3 regions of the Blautia caccae genome follow, and region 1 is predicted to be linked to each of the others. Evidence: riboswitches for the same ligand, from Rfam matches in the RefSeq annotation. Region 1 holds a riboswitch; each other region holds the start of a gene.

Region 1 (5,866 bases):
ACTGATGCTTTTGACACGCCCGTCTTTTATGTTGGGGAGTACGGCAGCTTTTTCTATCTGGGGGAGACGGAGAAGATTGTTCTCTATATCCTCCAGCTCGATTCTGTATCCGTGCAGCTTGATCTGCAGGTCTATGCGTCCGCAGTAATATAGCATGCCGTCTTTCAGATATCCTTTGTCCCCTGTGCGGTATCCCTGTGCGGGGATTCCCTCTTCTGTGTATGTAAAAAAGTGCTTTTCTGTCTGCAGTGTGTTCTGATAATAGCCGGGGCTTACGGTATTGCCCAGTATGATGATCTCCCCTTTTTCTCCCTCAGGAAGTACGCGCCCGTCGGGACCGCAGATCTGCAGTGTGGTGCCGGGTTTTGGCCTGCCTACAGGCAGAGGGGAAGTGCCGGCAGCCAGCTCTGGCGTTATTTCCACCTGAGTGACAGCCACGGTGGACTCCGTGGGACCGTAGGTGTTCATGACTTTTGCAGAGGGGAAACGCTCCAGAAGCCTGCGGGCTGTCCGGTTGGCAAGGGTTTCCCCGCAGAACAGAAACAGGCCAAGGTTTGGCAGAGCCGTCTGTGCAAAAGCCGGGTCTGACAGGCACACATCGGCAAAGGATGGTGTGGAAACCATAATTGCGGCATCCGATCGTTTCAGGGATTCCAGCAGTTTCTGGTAATCCTTCTGCACATCCTTTGTCAGACACCAGAGAGTTCCGCCCACCGCAAGGCATGTATACAGATCCATTACGGACAGATCAAAGGAAAAGGGGGCCTGATTCAGGAATACCTTTCCCTTTTTGGCATTGGTGGAGGTTCCCAGGGTGATGGACCAGTCCAGGAAATTGCTGAGATTCCTTTCCGTGATTGTGACGCCCTTTGGGGTTCCTGTGCTTCCGGAAGTAAATATGATATAAAAGATATCATCCCCGGAAACCGGTTCGGGTACGGTATCGCCCATGCGGTTATCCATGCGGGACAAATCTGTATGTACCATGACATCAATATCCTGCAGGGAAAGGATTCGTTTATCCCTGCAGTCCGCATGGAGAGGAGAGAGGGAGAGAAGAATCGGGGAATCCAGGGCATCCAGGATCATTTCCACCCGGGAGTCCGGCACTGAGGTGTCAATGGGGCAGTAAGCCCTGCCTGATTTGACACAGGCCAGAAATGCCGCAGGCATCAGGGGATGTTTGTGGCCGTATACAGCTATGGGGGCATAGTTCTGTCCGCATTGCTGCTCAATATGACGGGCCAGACGCTCAGAATATAACTCCAGCTCTTTGTAAGTAACAGACTGTCCGTCGCAGCAGATGGCTGTTCTTTCCGGGCAGATGGAGGCATATTCCCATATTTGGTTCAATATATTCATAAAATTCACCTCAATTTCGACGTTTTTCTTACCTTCTTAATTACACCATAGAATTTAAAAGAATTAGCAGGTTCAATTTTAAAGAAATTCTAAAGAAAACCTTTCGATTCATTAAGAATAATTCGTAACTATTCAGCCAGCTGAATCGTTACGGGTATTCGCCCATTAAAAATCGCTTCGCGATGGGGCGAATACCTGCCGCCACTACTCTTTTGCACGGTCAGCGCAGTAAATGCGCAGACCTGACTGAACAGTTACAATAATTCTACATACAATGTATTTTTTATGAATAATTGTGCCGCGGTACTTGCGTAAAGCAGGCAAAACGAATATAATTCACAGTAGAATAAAACGGACAAGGAGAACATATATGAACAAGAATTTTGACGTTATCGCGCTTGGTGAGCTTTTGATCGACTTTACGGAAAACGGAGTGAGCGGACAGGGCAACCCCATTTTTGAGGCAAATCCCGGCGGAGCGCCGTGTAATGTGCTGGCTATGCTCAATAATCTTGGAAAAAAGACATCTTTTCTGGGAGTTGTGGGTAAAGACCAGTTCGGTACATCCCTGAGAAATACGCTGAACAGCCTGGGAATCGATACCAGTCATTTGTATGAGGATCAGGAAGTCCACACAACACTGGCGTTTGTCCATACTTTTGAGGATGGGGACAGGGACTTTGCGTTTTACAGAAATCCCGGTGCGGACATGATGCTGAGCGTTGACCAGATAGACGAAGAATACATAAAATCAGCCAGAGCCTTTCATTTCGGCACCCTGTCCATGACCCATGAGGGTGTGCGCCGGGCGACTGCAAAGGCTATTGATATTGCTAGAGAAGCGGGACTTCTCATCTCTTTTGACCCGAACCTGCGCCCTCCGCTGTGGAGCAGCATGGAGCTTGCAAAAGAACAGATCGCATACGGTCTTTCAAAATGTGACCTCCTGAAGATTTCCGAGGAAGAGCTGGAATTCATGACCGGGACGAAAGATGTGAAGGAAGGCGCCCATATGCTGCTGTCCCGGTATCCGAATCTGAAGCTGATGAACGTGACCATGGGAAAAGAGGGAAGCACAGCGTTCCATGAGGGCAGGGAAGTATTCCACGCACCGTTCCTGCAGGAGAATACTATTGAGACAACAGGAGCAGGCGATACCTTCGGTGCATGCGCACTGAATTATGTGCTGGAGCACGGAATTGAGGGTCTTACAGAGGACCAGCTCTATGAAATGCTGGAATTCTCCAACGGAGCTTCCTCTCTTATCACTACAAAGAAAGGGGCACTCCGTGTTATGCCCAAAAAAGAAGAAGTATTAACGTTTATCGCCGGAAAATAGAGTAAAATTGTCGAAATGTTGTTGTGAATTTTTAATATAATACAGCATTGACAGTAATCGGAAATTGTGATAAATTATAGACATAACAAAATAATAGTTTTGATTTCTGACGGATTACAATGTGGAGCACCACAGTGAAATCAAAATGTAAGTGAGAGCCGACCGTCTGGGCAACGTTTGTAATTGTGTAATTGACAAATGTTGCCCTTTTTTTTCAAAAGCATTCATATGCAGACAGCGGCGGAATCATGCAGAAAACAAGACTATTGCCATGAAAAGGAGGGTATTAACATGGGATTCAAAACAGACATCGAAATCGCACAGGAGTGCACAATGGAGCCAATTACCAAGATTGCAGAAAAAGCAGGTATTGATGATAAATATCTGGAGCAGTACGGTAAGTACAAAGCTAAAATTGACTACAATCTGTTAAAAGAATCTGATAAACCGAACGGAAAACTGGTTCTGGTTACAGCTATCAACCCGACACCTGCCGGAGAAGGAAAGACAACCACAACCGTAGGTCTGGCTGATGGCCTTCAGAAATTAGGTAAAAATGTAATGGTAGCGCTCCGTGAGCCATCCCTGGGACCGGTATTCGGTGTAAAGGGCGGTGCTGCAGGCGGCGGTTATGCACAGGTAGTTCCAATGGAAGATATCAACCTGCATTTTACAGGTGACTTCCACGCAATCGGTGCGGCAAACAATCTGCTGGCAGCAATGCTGGATAATCATATTTATCAGGGCAACGACCTGAACATTGACCCAAGAAAGATTACCTGGAGAAGATGTGTTGACATGAATGACCGCCAGCTTCGTTTCGTAGTTGATGGTCTGGGCGGAAAGACAAACGGCTGTCCGAGAGAAGACGGATACGATATCACAGTTGCTTCCGAGATCATGGCTGTTCTATGTCTGGCAAAAGACATTACAGACCTGAAGGAAAGACTGGGAAGAATCATCGTTGGTTATACATATGGTAAGGTTTCCGAGCAGAAACCTGTTACAGCTCATGACTTACATGCAGAAGGGGCTATGTGCGCACTGCTGAAAGACGCTCTGAAACCGAACCTGGTTCAGACTCTGGAGCATGTACCCGCAATCGTTCACGGCGGACCATTCGCTAATATCGCTCACGGATGTAACTCTGTGATCGCTACCAAGATGGCACTGAAATTAGGCGATTACGCTATCACAGAAGCAGGATTCGGTGCTGACTTAGGCGCAGAGAAATTCCTGGATATCAAATGCCGTATGGCTGGCCTGACACCGAGCGCAGTTGTTATCGTAGCTACTGTACGTGCCCTGAAATACAACGGCGGCGTGCCGAAAGCAGAACTGAACAACGAGAACCTGGAAGCACTGGAAAAAGGTCTCCCGAACTTACTGAAACATGTAAGCAATATCACAAACGTTTACAAACTGCCGTGTGTTGTTGCAATCAACGCATTCCCGACAGATACCAAGGCAGAGCTTGACCTGGTAGAAGCAAAATGTAAAGAACTGGGCGTTAATGTTGCACTTTCCGAAGTTTGGGCAAAAGGCGGCGAAGGCGGCGTTGCACTGGCTAAAGAAGTGGTACGTCTTGTGGAAGAACCGAATGACTTTACTTTCTCCTATGAACTGGAAGGAAGCATTGAGGACAAGTTAAACCAGATCGTTCAGAAGATCTACGGCGGCAAGAAAGCTGTTCTGACTGCAAATGCGCAGAAACAGGCTGCTCAGTTAGAAGCTCTCGGATATGGAAACTGCCCGATCTGTGTGGCTAAGACACAGTACAGCCTGACAGATGACCAGACAAAACTGGGCGCACCGAAAGACTTTGAAGTAACAGTTCGTAACCTGAAGATTTCCGCAGGTGCCGGCTTCATTGTTGCTCTTACCGGAGAGATCATGACCATGCCCGGTCTGCCGAAAGTTCCGGCTGCAGAGAGAATCGATGTTGACGAGACAGGAAAGATTTCCGGTCTGTTCTAAGCAAAATTCATATTGAAAACTAAATATAGGACAATTCAGGTACGGTTAAGCCGTACCTGAATTTTGTATACATAATTTAGCTAAAGAAGCGGGGGAAAATGTATGTATTTTGATGAATTCAATGCAGTCTGCAACGCGGCAAAAGGAAAGATAAACTTCATGGAGAACAATACCTTCGGATATATGGTATCTTCCATCACCGCAGGGCTTTTCATTGCCTTTGGAAGTTTTGTGACATTTACGCTGGGAACACCTTTGAATGCAGCAGGGTCACCAATGCTGAAAGCAGTGCAGGCTTTTGCATTTGCCGCAGCTTTGAGCCTTGTTATCATGGCGGGTGCCGAGCTGTTTACAGGTAACAATATGGTTCTCGGAAGTGCATCTTTCAATGGATGTATTCCTTGGGGCAAGACGGTCAAAGCATGGATATTGTGTTATGTGGGGAATATTCTCGGCTCTTTGCTGGGTGTAGCAGGATTCCAGCTCACCGGAGTGCCGAAAGGTGATATAGGTGCTTATTTCGCACAGGTAGCAGCTGCAAAGATGTCACTGACACCGGTACAGCTTCTGGTAAGGGGTATTTTCTGTAATATCCTGGTTTGTCTGGCTGTATGGTGCGCATTAAAGATGAAATCTGAATCAGGAAAGCTAATCATGGTATTCTGGTGTATCTTCGTATTTATGATCTGCGGATTTGAGCACAGCGTTGCCAATATGAGTATTCTGGCAGTTGGGCTTTTGAACGCAGGTGATGCGGCAGTCAGCATAGGAGGTTATTTCTACAACCTGTTATTCGTGACGATCGGAAATATGATAGGCGGTGTGTTCTTTGTGGCAGGCCCGTATCATGTTATGACCAAGACGAAATCACTTCAGGGTTAAATGTGATTCGGTCAGCGTAAGCCTGTTTGACCAAATATATGACAGCAGCCGAAATCTGTTTTATAAAAGACAGATTTCGGCTGCTTTTTTTGCATATAATGGAGAGATACAGCAAAAATCAGGAGTTGCCATGCAGGATCAGAAGCTGGAAAATCTTCTGAATCTGGCTCTGGATGCCACACCCCGGGAGAGGGAGAGATCTCTTGTGCTGGATGTGGGATTTGAGCCGGAGGAGCGGAGATGGGATTTGATCGTAAAATATTCAGGAAGTCTGCAGGGGGCACTGAATCCGGAGATTCGGGCAGT
Region 2 (5,866 bases), on a different contig from region 1:
GACAGCTCCCAGTACGATCTTCAGTCCCAGAATACGCAGGATTGTGCTTGCAGCCACGGATTCGGAGATAAAGATGGGCAGCATCTCATCTGAAGTGGAGAGAAAGATAGCCAGCAGTGTTCCTGCGGATATAACCCCGCCGGAGTAAAGACTGGCAGCGGCAGCGGAAAATCCGCACTGGGGAAACGCCCCCACAATGCCGCCTATAAGGGGACCAAAATGTCCCGACTTTCGCATAATCTGTTTCGATTTATTTTTTGTCTTATGTTCCAGGTATTCCATGACCAGATAAGTCAGGAAAAGGAAAGGAATCAGCTTCGCCGTATCCAGCAAAGCATCCAAGATCACGTCAAGTACCATTCATACAGCTCCCTTCCGCATCAGAGTTCATCACTGTGCCAGTTTCTAATCATAGCATAAAACCGGGACAAACTCAACGCCGGATTACTATATTTTACAGATATACCTAAAAACAGGCAGCGGCAGCAGAAATCCCGTGTCTTTCCGCTGCCGCTCTTTTTATGCGTTTTGATAACCTGTATATTCACTTGTATGAAGCAGTCTGTTTGCATTCTCCACCCGCTCTTTTGTGGGCGGTTCGATTCCCTGCAGGGGGTAGGGAATACGCATATCCTGCCATTTGAAAATCCCCAGTGTGTGATACGGCAGTACCTCAAAACGCTGTACATTGCCCAGGCTTTTAACAAACGCGTCCAGTTGTATCAGGTCTTCGTCATAATCGTTCCGCTCCGGCACAAGAACATGGCGAATCCATACAGGCTTCCGGATCTCTGCCAGATATCCGGCCATATCCAGGATATTTTCGTTGCTGCATCCTGTCAGAATCTTATGCTTTTCGCTGTCGATCTCTTTTATGTCAAGAAGCAGTAAATCCGTGACTTCCATAAGGCGGTTGAATTTATGGAAAAACGGCTCGTGCCTGGAAAACGGATTCCCGGATGTATCCAGAACCGTATGCACGCCATTCTCCTTTGCCTTGGTAAAAAGCTCCAGCAGGAAATCCATCTGCAGCAGCGGTTCCCCGCCGCTGACAGTGATTCCGCCCTTGTCTCCCCAGTATGCTTTATAGCGCAGTGCCTGCCCTAAAAGCTCATCTGCTGACATCATATCCATGGAACTGGTGCTCCAGGTATCCGGATTGTGGCAGAACTGGCAGCGCATTTTGCACCCCTGCAAAAAGATCACAAACCGGACACCCGGTCCATCCACGGAACCGAAGCTTTCTATGGAATGGATGGAGCCTTTTCTCAAACTAAATGCGCTCATGTGCGGAGCGGGCAATCACATCAAGCTGCTGCTCGCGTGTCAGGTCAATGAATTTCACCGCATAGCCGGATACACGGATGGTAAAGTTAGCGTATTCCTCTTTTTCCGGATGTTCCATGGCATCCACCAGCTTCTCTATGCCAAACACATTTACATTTAAGTGGTGTGCGCCCTGGTCAAAGTATCCGTCCAGTATGTGGACCAGATTGTTGATCCTCTCCTCCTCGGAATGTCCGATGGCACCCGGATTGATGGTCTGTGTGTTGGAAATTCCGTCAAGTGCCCACTCATACGGGAGCTTGGCAACAGAGTTTAAGGAAGCCAGAAGACCGTTTTTCTCAGCACCGTAGCTTGGATTAGCTCCCGGTGAAAGGGGTTCTCCTGCTTTTCTGCCGTCCGGAAGAGCGCCTGTGGCCTTGCCGTAAACCACATTGGATGTGATGGTCAGGATTGAGGTTGTAGGCTCGGAATTGCGGTAGGTGGGGTATTTTTTCAGCTTCTCAAGGAATGTGTGAAGCAGCCAGACTGCAATATCATCCGCCCGGTCATCATCATTTCCGTAGCGCGGAAAGTCTCCTTCTGTCTCGAAATCCACAGCCACGCCTTCCTCATCGCGTATCACCTTCACCTTGGCATACTTTACAGCAGAAAGGGAATCCACCACATGGGAAAATCCTGCGATTCCTGTTGCAAAGGTTCTGCGGACATCGGTATCGATCAGTGCCATCTCCGCTGCTTCATAGTAATACTTGTCATGCATGTACTGGATCAGGTTCAGAGTATTTACATACAGTCCTGCCAGCCAGTCCATCATGATCTCATATTTACGGATCAGCTCATCATATTCCAGATATTCGGAGGTGATCGGTTTGTATTCCGGTCCAACCTGCACTCTTGACTTCTCATCCAAACCGCCGTTGACAGCGTATAAGAGGCATTTTGCCAGGTTTGCCCGGGCACCGAAGAACTGCATCTCTTTTCCTGTCTGTGTAGCAGATACACAGCAGCAGATGGAGTAATCATCTCCCCATACAGGGCGCATCACATCATCATTCTCATACTGGATGGAACTGGTCTCCACAGAGATATAAGCAGCATATTTCTTGAAGTTTTCAGGCAGCCTGGATGAGTAGAGGACCGTCAGGTTCGGTTCCGGCGCAGGTCCCATATTCTCCAGTGTGTGAAGGATTCTGTAGTCCGTCTTAGTCACCATGGAACGGCCGTCCTGTCCCATACCTGCCACCTCCACGGTAGCCCAGACTGGGTCGCCGGAGAAGAGCTGGTTGTAAGAAGGAACGCGGGCAAATTTAACCATTCTCAGTTTCATGATAAAATGGTCAACCAGTTCCTGTGCCTCTTTCTCTGTCAGCATGCCATTTTCCAGATCCCTCTGAATATAGATATCCAGGAAGGTTCCCACACGGCCCACGCTCATGGCAGCGCCGTTCTGTGTCTTGATGGCTGCCAGATAGCCGAAATACAGCCACTGGACTGCTTCTTTGGCATTCTCGGCCGGTTTGGAGATATCGTATCCATAGCTTTGAGCCATTTTCTTCATATCGGCCAGAGCGCGGTACTGCATGGTGATCTCCTCTCTCTGACGGATGATCTCATCTGTCATGATACCGCAGCCGCAGTTATCGTAATCTTCTTTTTTCTTTTCCATCAGGAAATCAATACCGTAAAGTGCCACTCTTCTGTAGTCACCTACAATACGGCCGCGGCCGTAGGTATCCGGAAGTCCTGTGATAATCTTGTTATGACGGGCTTTTTTCATCTCCGGTGTGTACGCATCGAAAACACCCTGATTATGCGTTTTGTGATATTCTGTAAAGATTTTATGAAGTTCCGGAGCCGGTGTGTAGCCATTGGATGTGCAGGAATCTTCCGCCATTTTGATACCACCGTAAGGCATAAATGCCCTTTTCAGCGGTTTGTCGGTCTGCAGCCCCACTACCTTTTCCAGGTCTTTTAATTCTTCACTGATATAGCCCGGCCCATGGGAAGTCAGTGAGGATACGATTTCCGTATCCATATCCAGAACGCCGCCTTTTGCACGTTCCTCTTTCTGCAGTTTTGAAAGTGCAGACCAGAGTTTTTCCGTAGCTTCTGTGGGTCCTTCCAGGAAGTCCTGGTTTCCTTCATACGGCGCGTAGTTGTGCTGGATAAAGTCACGTGTGTTGACTTCTTCCTTCCAGATTCTACCTTTAAATCCATCCCATTGTTTGAAGTTATTCATCTTTGCAAGTCCTCCTTCTAAGACAATAATTGTGTCGGAAACTGTACTGTAATGTGACCGGACTCATTAAAAAAAGCCGGTCCTATCCAGACAGCTTCTGCCCAGACGGTCGGCTAAATCAACGTTATACTCCCTGTGGTTCATTCCACTTCCGCCAGTCATATAACACTTTTAGTATAAAGCATTTTTTTAAGAATTGTCAATAAAAGGAATAGAACTTTTATGTTCTTTTTAGTATACATTGCTGCAGAAAAGATTACCTATTACCGGAATGGATAGCCATTTGCAAAAGGCGGTAATCTGTACATGTGGTTCAAAGGACCGCTGCCCGCACCCAGATCAAGTCCATCCTGCAGCGCACCGGTCAGATAATTTTTTGCGTTCTTAATTGCTCTTTCCAGAGCGTATCCGGCGGCAAGATTGCAGGCAATAGCCGAGGAAAGTGTACATCCTGTTCCGTGTGTATTTGGATTTTCTATCCTCTTTGAAGAGAACCAGATGTATTTTCCTTTCTCATACAGCAGGTCATCAGCTCCATCTGCCAGATGTCCGCCTTTTAAAAGGACAGCGCCGGAACCGTAACACGCTATTTTTTCTGCTGCCCGCTCCATCTCACACGGTGTACTGACAGAAAATCCGCAGAGTGCCTCCGCCTCCATAAGATTTGGTGTCACCACTGCTGCCAGAGGAAAAAGCTCTTCTTTCAGAGCTTCCTGCGCATCTTTGGACATGAGTCTGCTGCCGCTTGTGGAAATCATGACCGGGTCTAAAACTACATCCTGTACCTGGTATGTTCTCAGCTTTTCTGCAATCACACGGATAATCTTTTCATTGGGTATCATACCGATTTTTACTGCATCCGGACGAATATCCGTAAAAACACAGTCCATCTGTTTTGCCACAAACTCCGCATCTGTTTCCCGGATACCGTATACGCCTGTTGTATTCTGTGCCGTGAGAGCTGTGATCACACTCATGGCGTACATTTTGTGAACGGTTATTGTCTTAATATCCGCCTGTATCCCGGCTCCTCCGCTGCAGTCCGAACCGGCGATCGTCAATACCTTTTTCATCTGTTTTTCCCCCATTCTTCCCAGCTTTCAAGATAAATATCTGCCAGTTTCAACAGTTTTTCTCTGTCCTTTTCCGAATAAAAATCGCGTATAACTGCCACTGTAAACCCGGATTTTTTTGCTGTCTCTGCGGCAAAATATGCATCTTCAAACACCAGAGTTTCTTCTTTTTTTGTACCTAAAATCCCCATCGCCAGCTCATAAATGCGCGGATTTCTTTTGCCTGCTCCGGCCTCTGTACAGGTGAGAAGGCCGGTAAAATATCCATCAATCCCATTATTTTTAAGAGCTGCCTCGATCAGAGGTCTGTCCGTAGATGTGGCAATGCACATTCTGACATTACGGCTCTTTAAATCCTCCAGTACCTGCAGAACGCCCGGTTTTATCCGAATCACTTTTTCATAACAGTCATATATCATCCTGTTGAATTCGTCAATGATCTCATCGCGTTCCAGGCGGATCCCGTAACTGCTGCGGAAATACTCTGCGGATTCCTCCATGGTCATGGTCTCCAGCTGCTCCTTCGTATCCTCCCCGGGTCTGATTCCTTTCCGCCTCAGATAGATTTCCCCTGCCCGGTCCCACAGCCCCATAGAGTCGAACAGCGTACCGTCCGCATCGAAGACAGCCCCTTTTATTTCTCTCATTTTTCTGTCATCTCCTTCGCCAGAGCCAGCAGCTCCTCACAGGCTTTTCTGATATCCGGCTGTCCGTAGATACCGGATATGACAGACACTCCGGCGGCACCGCTTCCGGCAAGCTGCATCAAATTCTCTTTCTTGATCCCTCCGATAGCCACAACGGGAATGGATACAGCCCGGCAGATTTCCTGCAGTGTTTCCCGGGATATCACATCTGCATCCTCTTTTGTAGAGGTAGAAAATACCGCGCCGACTCCCAGATAATCCGCGCCCATTTTTTCAGCCTGCAAAGCCTGCTCCACGGTTCTTGCAGAGACGCCTATGATCTTGTCAGGGCCCAGTTTTTCCCTGGCGCTTCCCGCCTCCATATCGCTTTGTCCCACATGTACCCCGTCCGCGTCCACAGCCAGCGCAATACCCACATTGTCATTGATAATAAAGGGCACGCGGTAGCTGGCCGCCAGCGCCTTCATGTCCTTTGCCTCGCGCAGGAACTCATCATCCGGCATATCCTTTTCCCTGAGCTGCAGAAGCGTGATACCTCCGTCCAGGGACGCCTTAACCTGTTCGTAAAGTGTCATTTCCCCCACCCAGGACCGGTCCGTAATGGCATACAAAAGCAGGGC
Region 3 (5,866 bases), on a different contig from region 1:
ACTGCCTCAGGTCATACAGGAGTGTGAAGAGAGAGTGGGTGTCCACGCCGAGGAGTGGCGCCTGCGGGATATGAAAACCAGGTGGGGTACCTGCAATGTGGAGAAAAGGAGGATCTGGCTCAATGTCTGGCTGGGGGAATATCCCAGGGAATGTCTGGAATATGTGGTCACCCATGAGCTGGTCCACCTTTTAGAACGGGGACACAACCGGATTTTTTATGGATATATGGATGCGTTCTGCCCCCGGTGGAAAAGTGTGAAAACCCGCTTAAACAGCGGGGTGCAACCGTAAGTTTACATGGATTTCCTCAAAAGCAACAGGAAATTGGTAGTGTTTACATGAACGCAATTCTATAATGATTCCAAAATCAAGATTAAGAAATGGAGGAAATCATTATGAGTTTTGGAGAGAATCTGCAGTATTACAGGAAGAGGGAGGAGATCACACAGGAACAGCTTGCAGAGAAGATGGAGGTGTCCAGACAGACAATTTCCAAATGGGAAGCAGGCACTTCTTATCCTGAGATGGAAAAAATCCTGCAGCTCTGTGATCTGTTTTCCTGCAGTATGGATACCCTTATGCGGGGAGACGCACAAGCGGAGCGTGTAGAAGATTCCTCAAAATATGAAGAGCACATGAACAGCTTTGGAAAAGCAGTTACTTTATGTGTGGGATTACTGATAATAGGAGGTGCCTTCACCACTCTTTTTGAGGGGATGGAAGGTTTTATGAAAAATCTGCAGGATATTGTGATGCTGCCCTTTGTGATCGTAGCTGTACTGACGGTGGTGGTTGCAGGAATCCGGCACAGCGATTTTACAAAAAAGCATCCTTACATCCAGCCCTTCTATACGGAGGAGGAGACAGACCGGTTTAACCGCGTCTTTTCAGTGAGGATCGCAGCAGGTATCGGGATCATTCTGATGAGTATTGTGGCAGATGAACTGCAGAAGTTTCTGCCTGCGCCTTTTGGGGTGGAGGCATCCGCATTTTACAGCTTTGTGATGCTTCTCATGGTCAGTGTGGGTGTTATGCTTCTGGTCCATACAGGCCTTGCAAAAAGCAAATATAATATAGAGGAGTACAATAAAGAGCATGATCCGCTGTACCGTGAGCGTCTGACACCGGAGCAGCTGCGTATGCTGGATGAGGAAAGCCATATGCCGCTGGCTGCCAAATGGTCAGCCTGCATCATGATCGTGACAACGGCAGTTTTCCTGCTCTGGAGTTTTTTGCAGAATGCCTGGCAGGTGAGCTGGGTCCTATTCCCGGTAGGCGGCCTGTTCTGCGGAATCGCTTATATTGTGCTGGGACAGAAAAAATAGAGAAAATGGAGGAAGACACACATGAGTCTTGCAATTGCGACACTGAAGAAGGGGGAGGGACGTTCCCTGAAAGCGGGAGGTCCGTGGGTATATGACAATGAGATCGCCAGTATCCTGGGAAGTTTTGAGAATGGGGATATGGTGATCGTTCACGATTTTGACGGCTATCCCCTGGGCAGAGGATTTATCAATACCAACTCCAAAATCAGAATCCGTATGATGACAAGGAAGTCAGAGCAGGAAATAGATGAGGAATTTCTGAGGAAACGGGTGAGGGATGCCTGGGAATACAGGAAAAAAACAGTGGATACAAGCAGCTGCCGTGTGATCTTCGGTGAGGCGGATTTTCTGCCGGGACTTGTTGTGGATAAATTCTCTGATGTGCTGGTGGTACAGTCACTGGCACTTGGGATTGACAGGCTGAAGGGGAAGATACTGGAACTTCTGAAGGAGGAGATGGCCCGGGACGGTGTGGTGATCCGCGGTGTTTACGAGCGGAGTGACGCCAAGGTGCGAAGACAGGAAGGGATGGAACTGGTAAAAGGATTTATCGGGGAACCCTTTGATACAAAGGTGGAGATTTGCGAGAACGGCGTGAAGTATCTGGTGGATGTGGAAGACGGACAGAAGACCGGATTTTTCCTGGACCAGAAGTACAACAGACTGGCGATCCAGAGATTATGCAGGGATGCAGAGGTGCTGGATTGTTTCACGCATACAGGGTCATTTGCACTGAATGCAGGGATTGCAGGGGCAAAGAGCGTGCTGGGCGTGGATGCCTCAGAACTGGCTGTTGAGCAGGCAAGGGAAAATGCTGCGCTGAACGGGTTGTCAGAGACTGTAAAATTTGTGTGTGAGGATGTGTTTGAGCTGCTTCCCAGGCTGGAGGAGCAGGGGAAGAAGTTCGATGTGGTAATACTGGACCCGCCGGCGTTTACCAAATCGCGGAATTCTGTAAAGAACGCTGTGAAGGGGTATCGGGAAATCAATCTGCGGGCTATGAAGCTTGTGAAGGACGGGGGATTTTTGGCTACCTGTTCCTGTTCGCATTTTATGTCCTATGAGATGTTTACACAGACCATCGGGCAGGCGGCAAGAAATGTGCACAAAAGACTGCGGCAGGTGGAGTACCGGACACAGGCAGCAGATCATCCGATTCTTTGGGCCGCGGAGGAGTCTTATTATTTGAAATTCTATATTTTTCAGGTGTGTGAGGGATAAAAAGAAACGGACAGCAGACTATGCAGAGGGCCAGTCAGATATGGCTGGCCTGTTGGTACCGGCGCGGAGGGGCGCAGCGTATATTAGTGGGGATTTGCTTTTGCGGTAAAGCTGTCATTTTTGATCTTTTGCTCAAAATCCGCTATGGATTCTGCTCTGGCTGCAAAAATTGTCAAAAAAGCGTTGACAAGGGGAGAATTCCGTGATAATGTTTAAATTGCTTATATGACTGACGGAAGTGGAATGAACCACAGGGAGTATAAGTGTTGGAAGCCGACCGTCTGGGCAAGTATGTTCAGAGTGTGGGCTTTTTTTGTTGTTATGAAAAGTTGTCGGTTGGTCGGCAGCAGTTTATTATGGTCAAAATGAGAAGGAGAAGGAATTCATGAAAATGTTATCACTTGAAAATGAATTGAGAGAAAATGCGTACCCGGGCAGGGGAATTGTTATTGGTAAGTCTGAGGATGGAACAAAGGCAGTTACTGCATATTTTATCATGGGCAGAAGTGAGAACAGCAGAAACCGTGTGTTCGTTGAAGAGGGAGAGGGTATCCGCACCCAGGCATTTGACCCGTCTAAGCTGACTGATCCCAGCCTGATTATATATGCACCGGTACGTGTGATCGGAAATAAGACGATTGTCACCAACGGTGACCAGACAGACACTGTCTATGAAGGTATGGAAAAGGGAATCTCCTTTGAGCAGTCCCTGAGAACTCGTGAATTTGAGCCGGACGGCCCTAATTATACACCGAGAATCTCCGGTATCATGCAGGTGGAGAACGGCACATACCACTATGCCATGTCTATTTTAAAGAGCAATAACGGCAATCCTGAGAGCTGCTGCCGTTATACATTTACCTATGAAAACCCGGTTAACGGAGAGGGACATTTCATTCATACTTATATGCATGACGGCAATCCGCTGCCGAGTTTTGAGGGAGAACCGAAGCTGGTGGGAGTTCCCAATGATATCGATGCATTCACAAAAGATGTGTGGGAGAGCCTGAATGAGGACAATAAAGTATCTCTGTTTGTACGTTATATAGATATCGCAACCGGTGAGTATGAAACCAGGATCGTGAATAAAAATAAATAATAGAAAAGCATAAAGGAGAATCGGAATATGAAAGAATTAGCGTTAAAGTACGGATGTAATCCGAACCAGAAACCTTCCAGAATCTATGTGGCTGACGGCAGCGAGCTTCCTATCGAAGTTTTAAGCGGCAAGCCGGGATATATTAATTTCCTGGATGCTTTTAATGGCTGGCAGTTGGTGAAAGAGCTGAAAAAAGCCACAGGGCTTCCGGCAGCGACTTCCTTTAAACATGTGTCTCCGGCAGGCGCGGCAGTGGGACTTCCTATGACAGATGTGCTGAAAAAAATCTACTGGGTAGACGATATGGGCGAGTTATCACCGCTGGCATGTGCCTATGCGAGAGCAAGGGGCGCTGACAGAATGTCCTCCTTCGGAGATTTTATCTCCCTGTCTGATGTGTGTGATAAAGACACAGCAATGCTGATCAAGAGAGAGGTTTCCGACGGTGTTATCGCTCCCGGATATACCGATGAGGCACTGGAAATCCTGAAACAGAAAAAGAACGGCAACTACAATGTGATCAAGATCGACCCGGATTACCAGCCGGCTCCGCTGGAGCATAAAGAGGTATTCGGCATCACATTTGAACAGGGAAGACAGGAGCTTTCCATTGATGATGAGCTGCTTTCCAATATTGTGACAGAGAATAAAGAGATTCCTGCAAATGCGCTGATGGACCTGAAGATCTCTCTGATCACACTGAAATATACACAGTCAAATTCCGTCTGTTTCGTAAAAGACGGACAGGCGATCGGTATCGGCGCAGGCCAGCAGTCACGTGTACACTGTACCCGTCTGGCAGGCCAGAAGGCTGATAACTGGTGGCTGAGACAGTGCCCGAAGGTACTGGATCTGCCGTTTATCGACGGTATCCGCCGTGCTGACAGAGACAATGCCATTGATGTTTACATCGGTGAGGAATATATGGATGTTCTGGCTGACGGAGCATGGGAAAAAATCTTCAAAGAGAAACCGGAAGTGTTCACACGTGAGGAAAAACGCGCATGGCTGGACAAGCTGACAGATGTTACATTAGGTTCTGATGCTTTCTTCCCGTTCTCAGACAATATCGAGCGCGCTTACAAGAGCGGCGTAAAATACATCGCAGAGCCGGGCGGCTCCGTACGCGATGACGCAGTCATTGAGTGCTGCAATAAGTACAATATGGCGATGGCATTTACAGGCATTCGTCTGTTCCATCACTAATTGATTTCGCCTCCGCTTTGGGGCAGAGATAAGACCGGAATTTCCGGTTTTATCCCTGCCTCTTTTTTTATTATGGAAGAAATCGGAATAAAAAAATTCAAAGAAATTTGAAGGAAAAAGACATGAATTTCACTTGTGATATATACGTTTCTGACTTATAATGAAGTCACATAATGTACATTCATAAGAGGAGGAAAACAAGAGATGGAAGGCATGATGAAAGTAGCAATAATGACGGATATCCAGAAGATGGATTTTGAAGAAAGACCCATCCCCCAGCCAAAGGACGACGAGGTTTTGGTAAAGCTGGATTATGTGGGAATCTGCGGTTCTGACCTGCACTATTATGAGACAGGGGCAATCGGGGATTACGTGGTAAAACCGCCTTTCGTACTGGGCCATGAGCCGGGCGGAGTTGTAGTGGAAGTCGGTAAGGATGTTAAGCATCTGCAGGTTGGTGACCGTGTGGCACTGGAGCCGGGAAAAACCTGCGGACAGTGTGAATTCTGCAAGGAAGGCAAGTATAATCTCTGCCCAGACGTGGTATTCTTTGCAACTCCGCCGGTTGACGGTGTGTTCCAGGAATACGTTGCCCATGAGGCAAATCTCTGCTTCAAGCTGCCGGACAATGTCAGCACTCTGGAGGGCGCTCTGATCGAGCCTCTGGCAGTCGGATTCCATGCTGCGATCCAGGGAGATGCTCATCTGGGACAGAAGGCTGTTGTCATGGGCGCAGGCTGTATCGGTCTGGTCTCCATGATGGCTTTAAAGGCCAGAGGTGTCAGCGAAGTTTATGTTGTGGACGTGATGGATAAACGTCTGGAAAAAGCCATGGAGCTGGGTGCCACAGGCGTCATTAACGGTGCAAAAGAGGATGTTGTGGCTAAGGTCAAAGAGCTGACCGGCGGCAGAGGAACCGATGTGGTGATCGAGACTGCAGGCGCGGAAGTGACCTCCAGACAGGCGATCCTTATGGCAAGAAAAGGCTCTACCATTGTGTTCGTGGGATACAGC

The links. A riboswitch is a leader RNA that binds a small molecule or an ion and turns the genes downstream of it on or off. The one in region 1 is predicted to bind ZMP and ZTP.
Region 2: another riboswitch for ZMP and ZTP. It lies ahead of pflB (formate C-acetyltransferase); the one in region 1 lies ahead of WMO65_RS22190 (formate--tetrahydrofolate ligase).
Region 3: another riboswitch for ZMP and ZTP. It lies ahead of WMO65_RS17145 (IMP cyclohydrolase); the one in region 1 lies ahead of WMO65_RS22190 (formate--tetrahydrofolate ligase).

What each region holds. Positions count from the first base shown of each region.
Region 1 covers NZ_JBBMFP010000027.1:36,300-42,165, forward strand. Annotated here, with positions in the region: gene dltA (D-alanine--poly(phosphoribitol) ligase subunit DltA) at 1-1,362, opposite strand, end outside; gene WMO65_RS22185 (carbohydrate kinase family protein) at 1,733-2,701, shown strand; ZMP/ZTP riboswitch at 2,794-2,880, shown strand; gene WMO65_RS22190 (formate--tetrahydrofolate ligase) at 2,993-4,678, shown strand; gene WMO65_RS22195 (formate/nitrite transporter family protein) at 4,781-5,560, shown strand; gene WMO65_RS22200 (S8 family peptidase) at 5,691-5,866, shown strand, end outside.
Region 2 covers NZ_JBBMFP010000009.1:129,376-135,241, forward strand. Annotated here, with positions in the region: gene WMO65_RS11875 (putative manganese transporter) at 1-360, opposite strand, end outside; gene pflA (pyruvate formate-lyase-activating protein) at 520-1,287, opposite strand; gene pflB (formate C-acetyltransferase) at 1,274-3,526, opposite strand; ZMP/ZTP riboswitch at 3,619-3,698, opposite strand; gene thiD (bifunctional hydroxymethylpyrimidine kinase/phosphomethylpyrimidine kinase) at 3,790-4,599, opposite strand; gene WMO65_RS11895 (HAD family hydrolase) at 4,596-5,246, opposite strand; gene thiE (thiamine phosphate synthase) at 5,243-5,866, opposite strand, start outside.
Region 3 covers NZ_JBBMFP010000016.1:77,443-83,308, forward strand. Annotated here, with positions in the region: gene WMO65_RS17130 (M48 family metallopeptidase) at 1-292, shown strand, start outside; gene WMO65_RS17135 (helix-turn-helix transcriptional regulator) at 397-1,326, shown strand; gene WMO65_RS17140 (class I SAM-dependent rRNA methyltransferase) at 1,348-2,547, shown strand; ZMP/ZTP riboswitch at 2,763-2,841, shown strand; gene WMO65_RS17145 (IMP cyclohydrolase) at 2,933-3,646, shown strand; gene WMO65_RS17150 (phosphoribosylaminoimidazolecarboxamide formyltransferase) at 3,674-4,852, shown strand; gene WMO65_RS17155 (NAD(P)-dependent alcohol dehydrogenase) at 5,057-5,866, shown strand, end outside.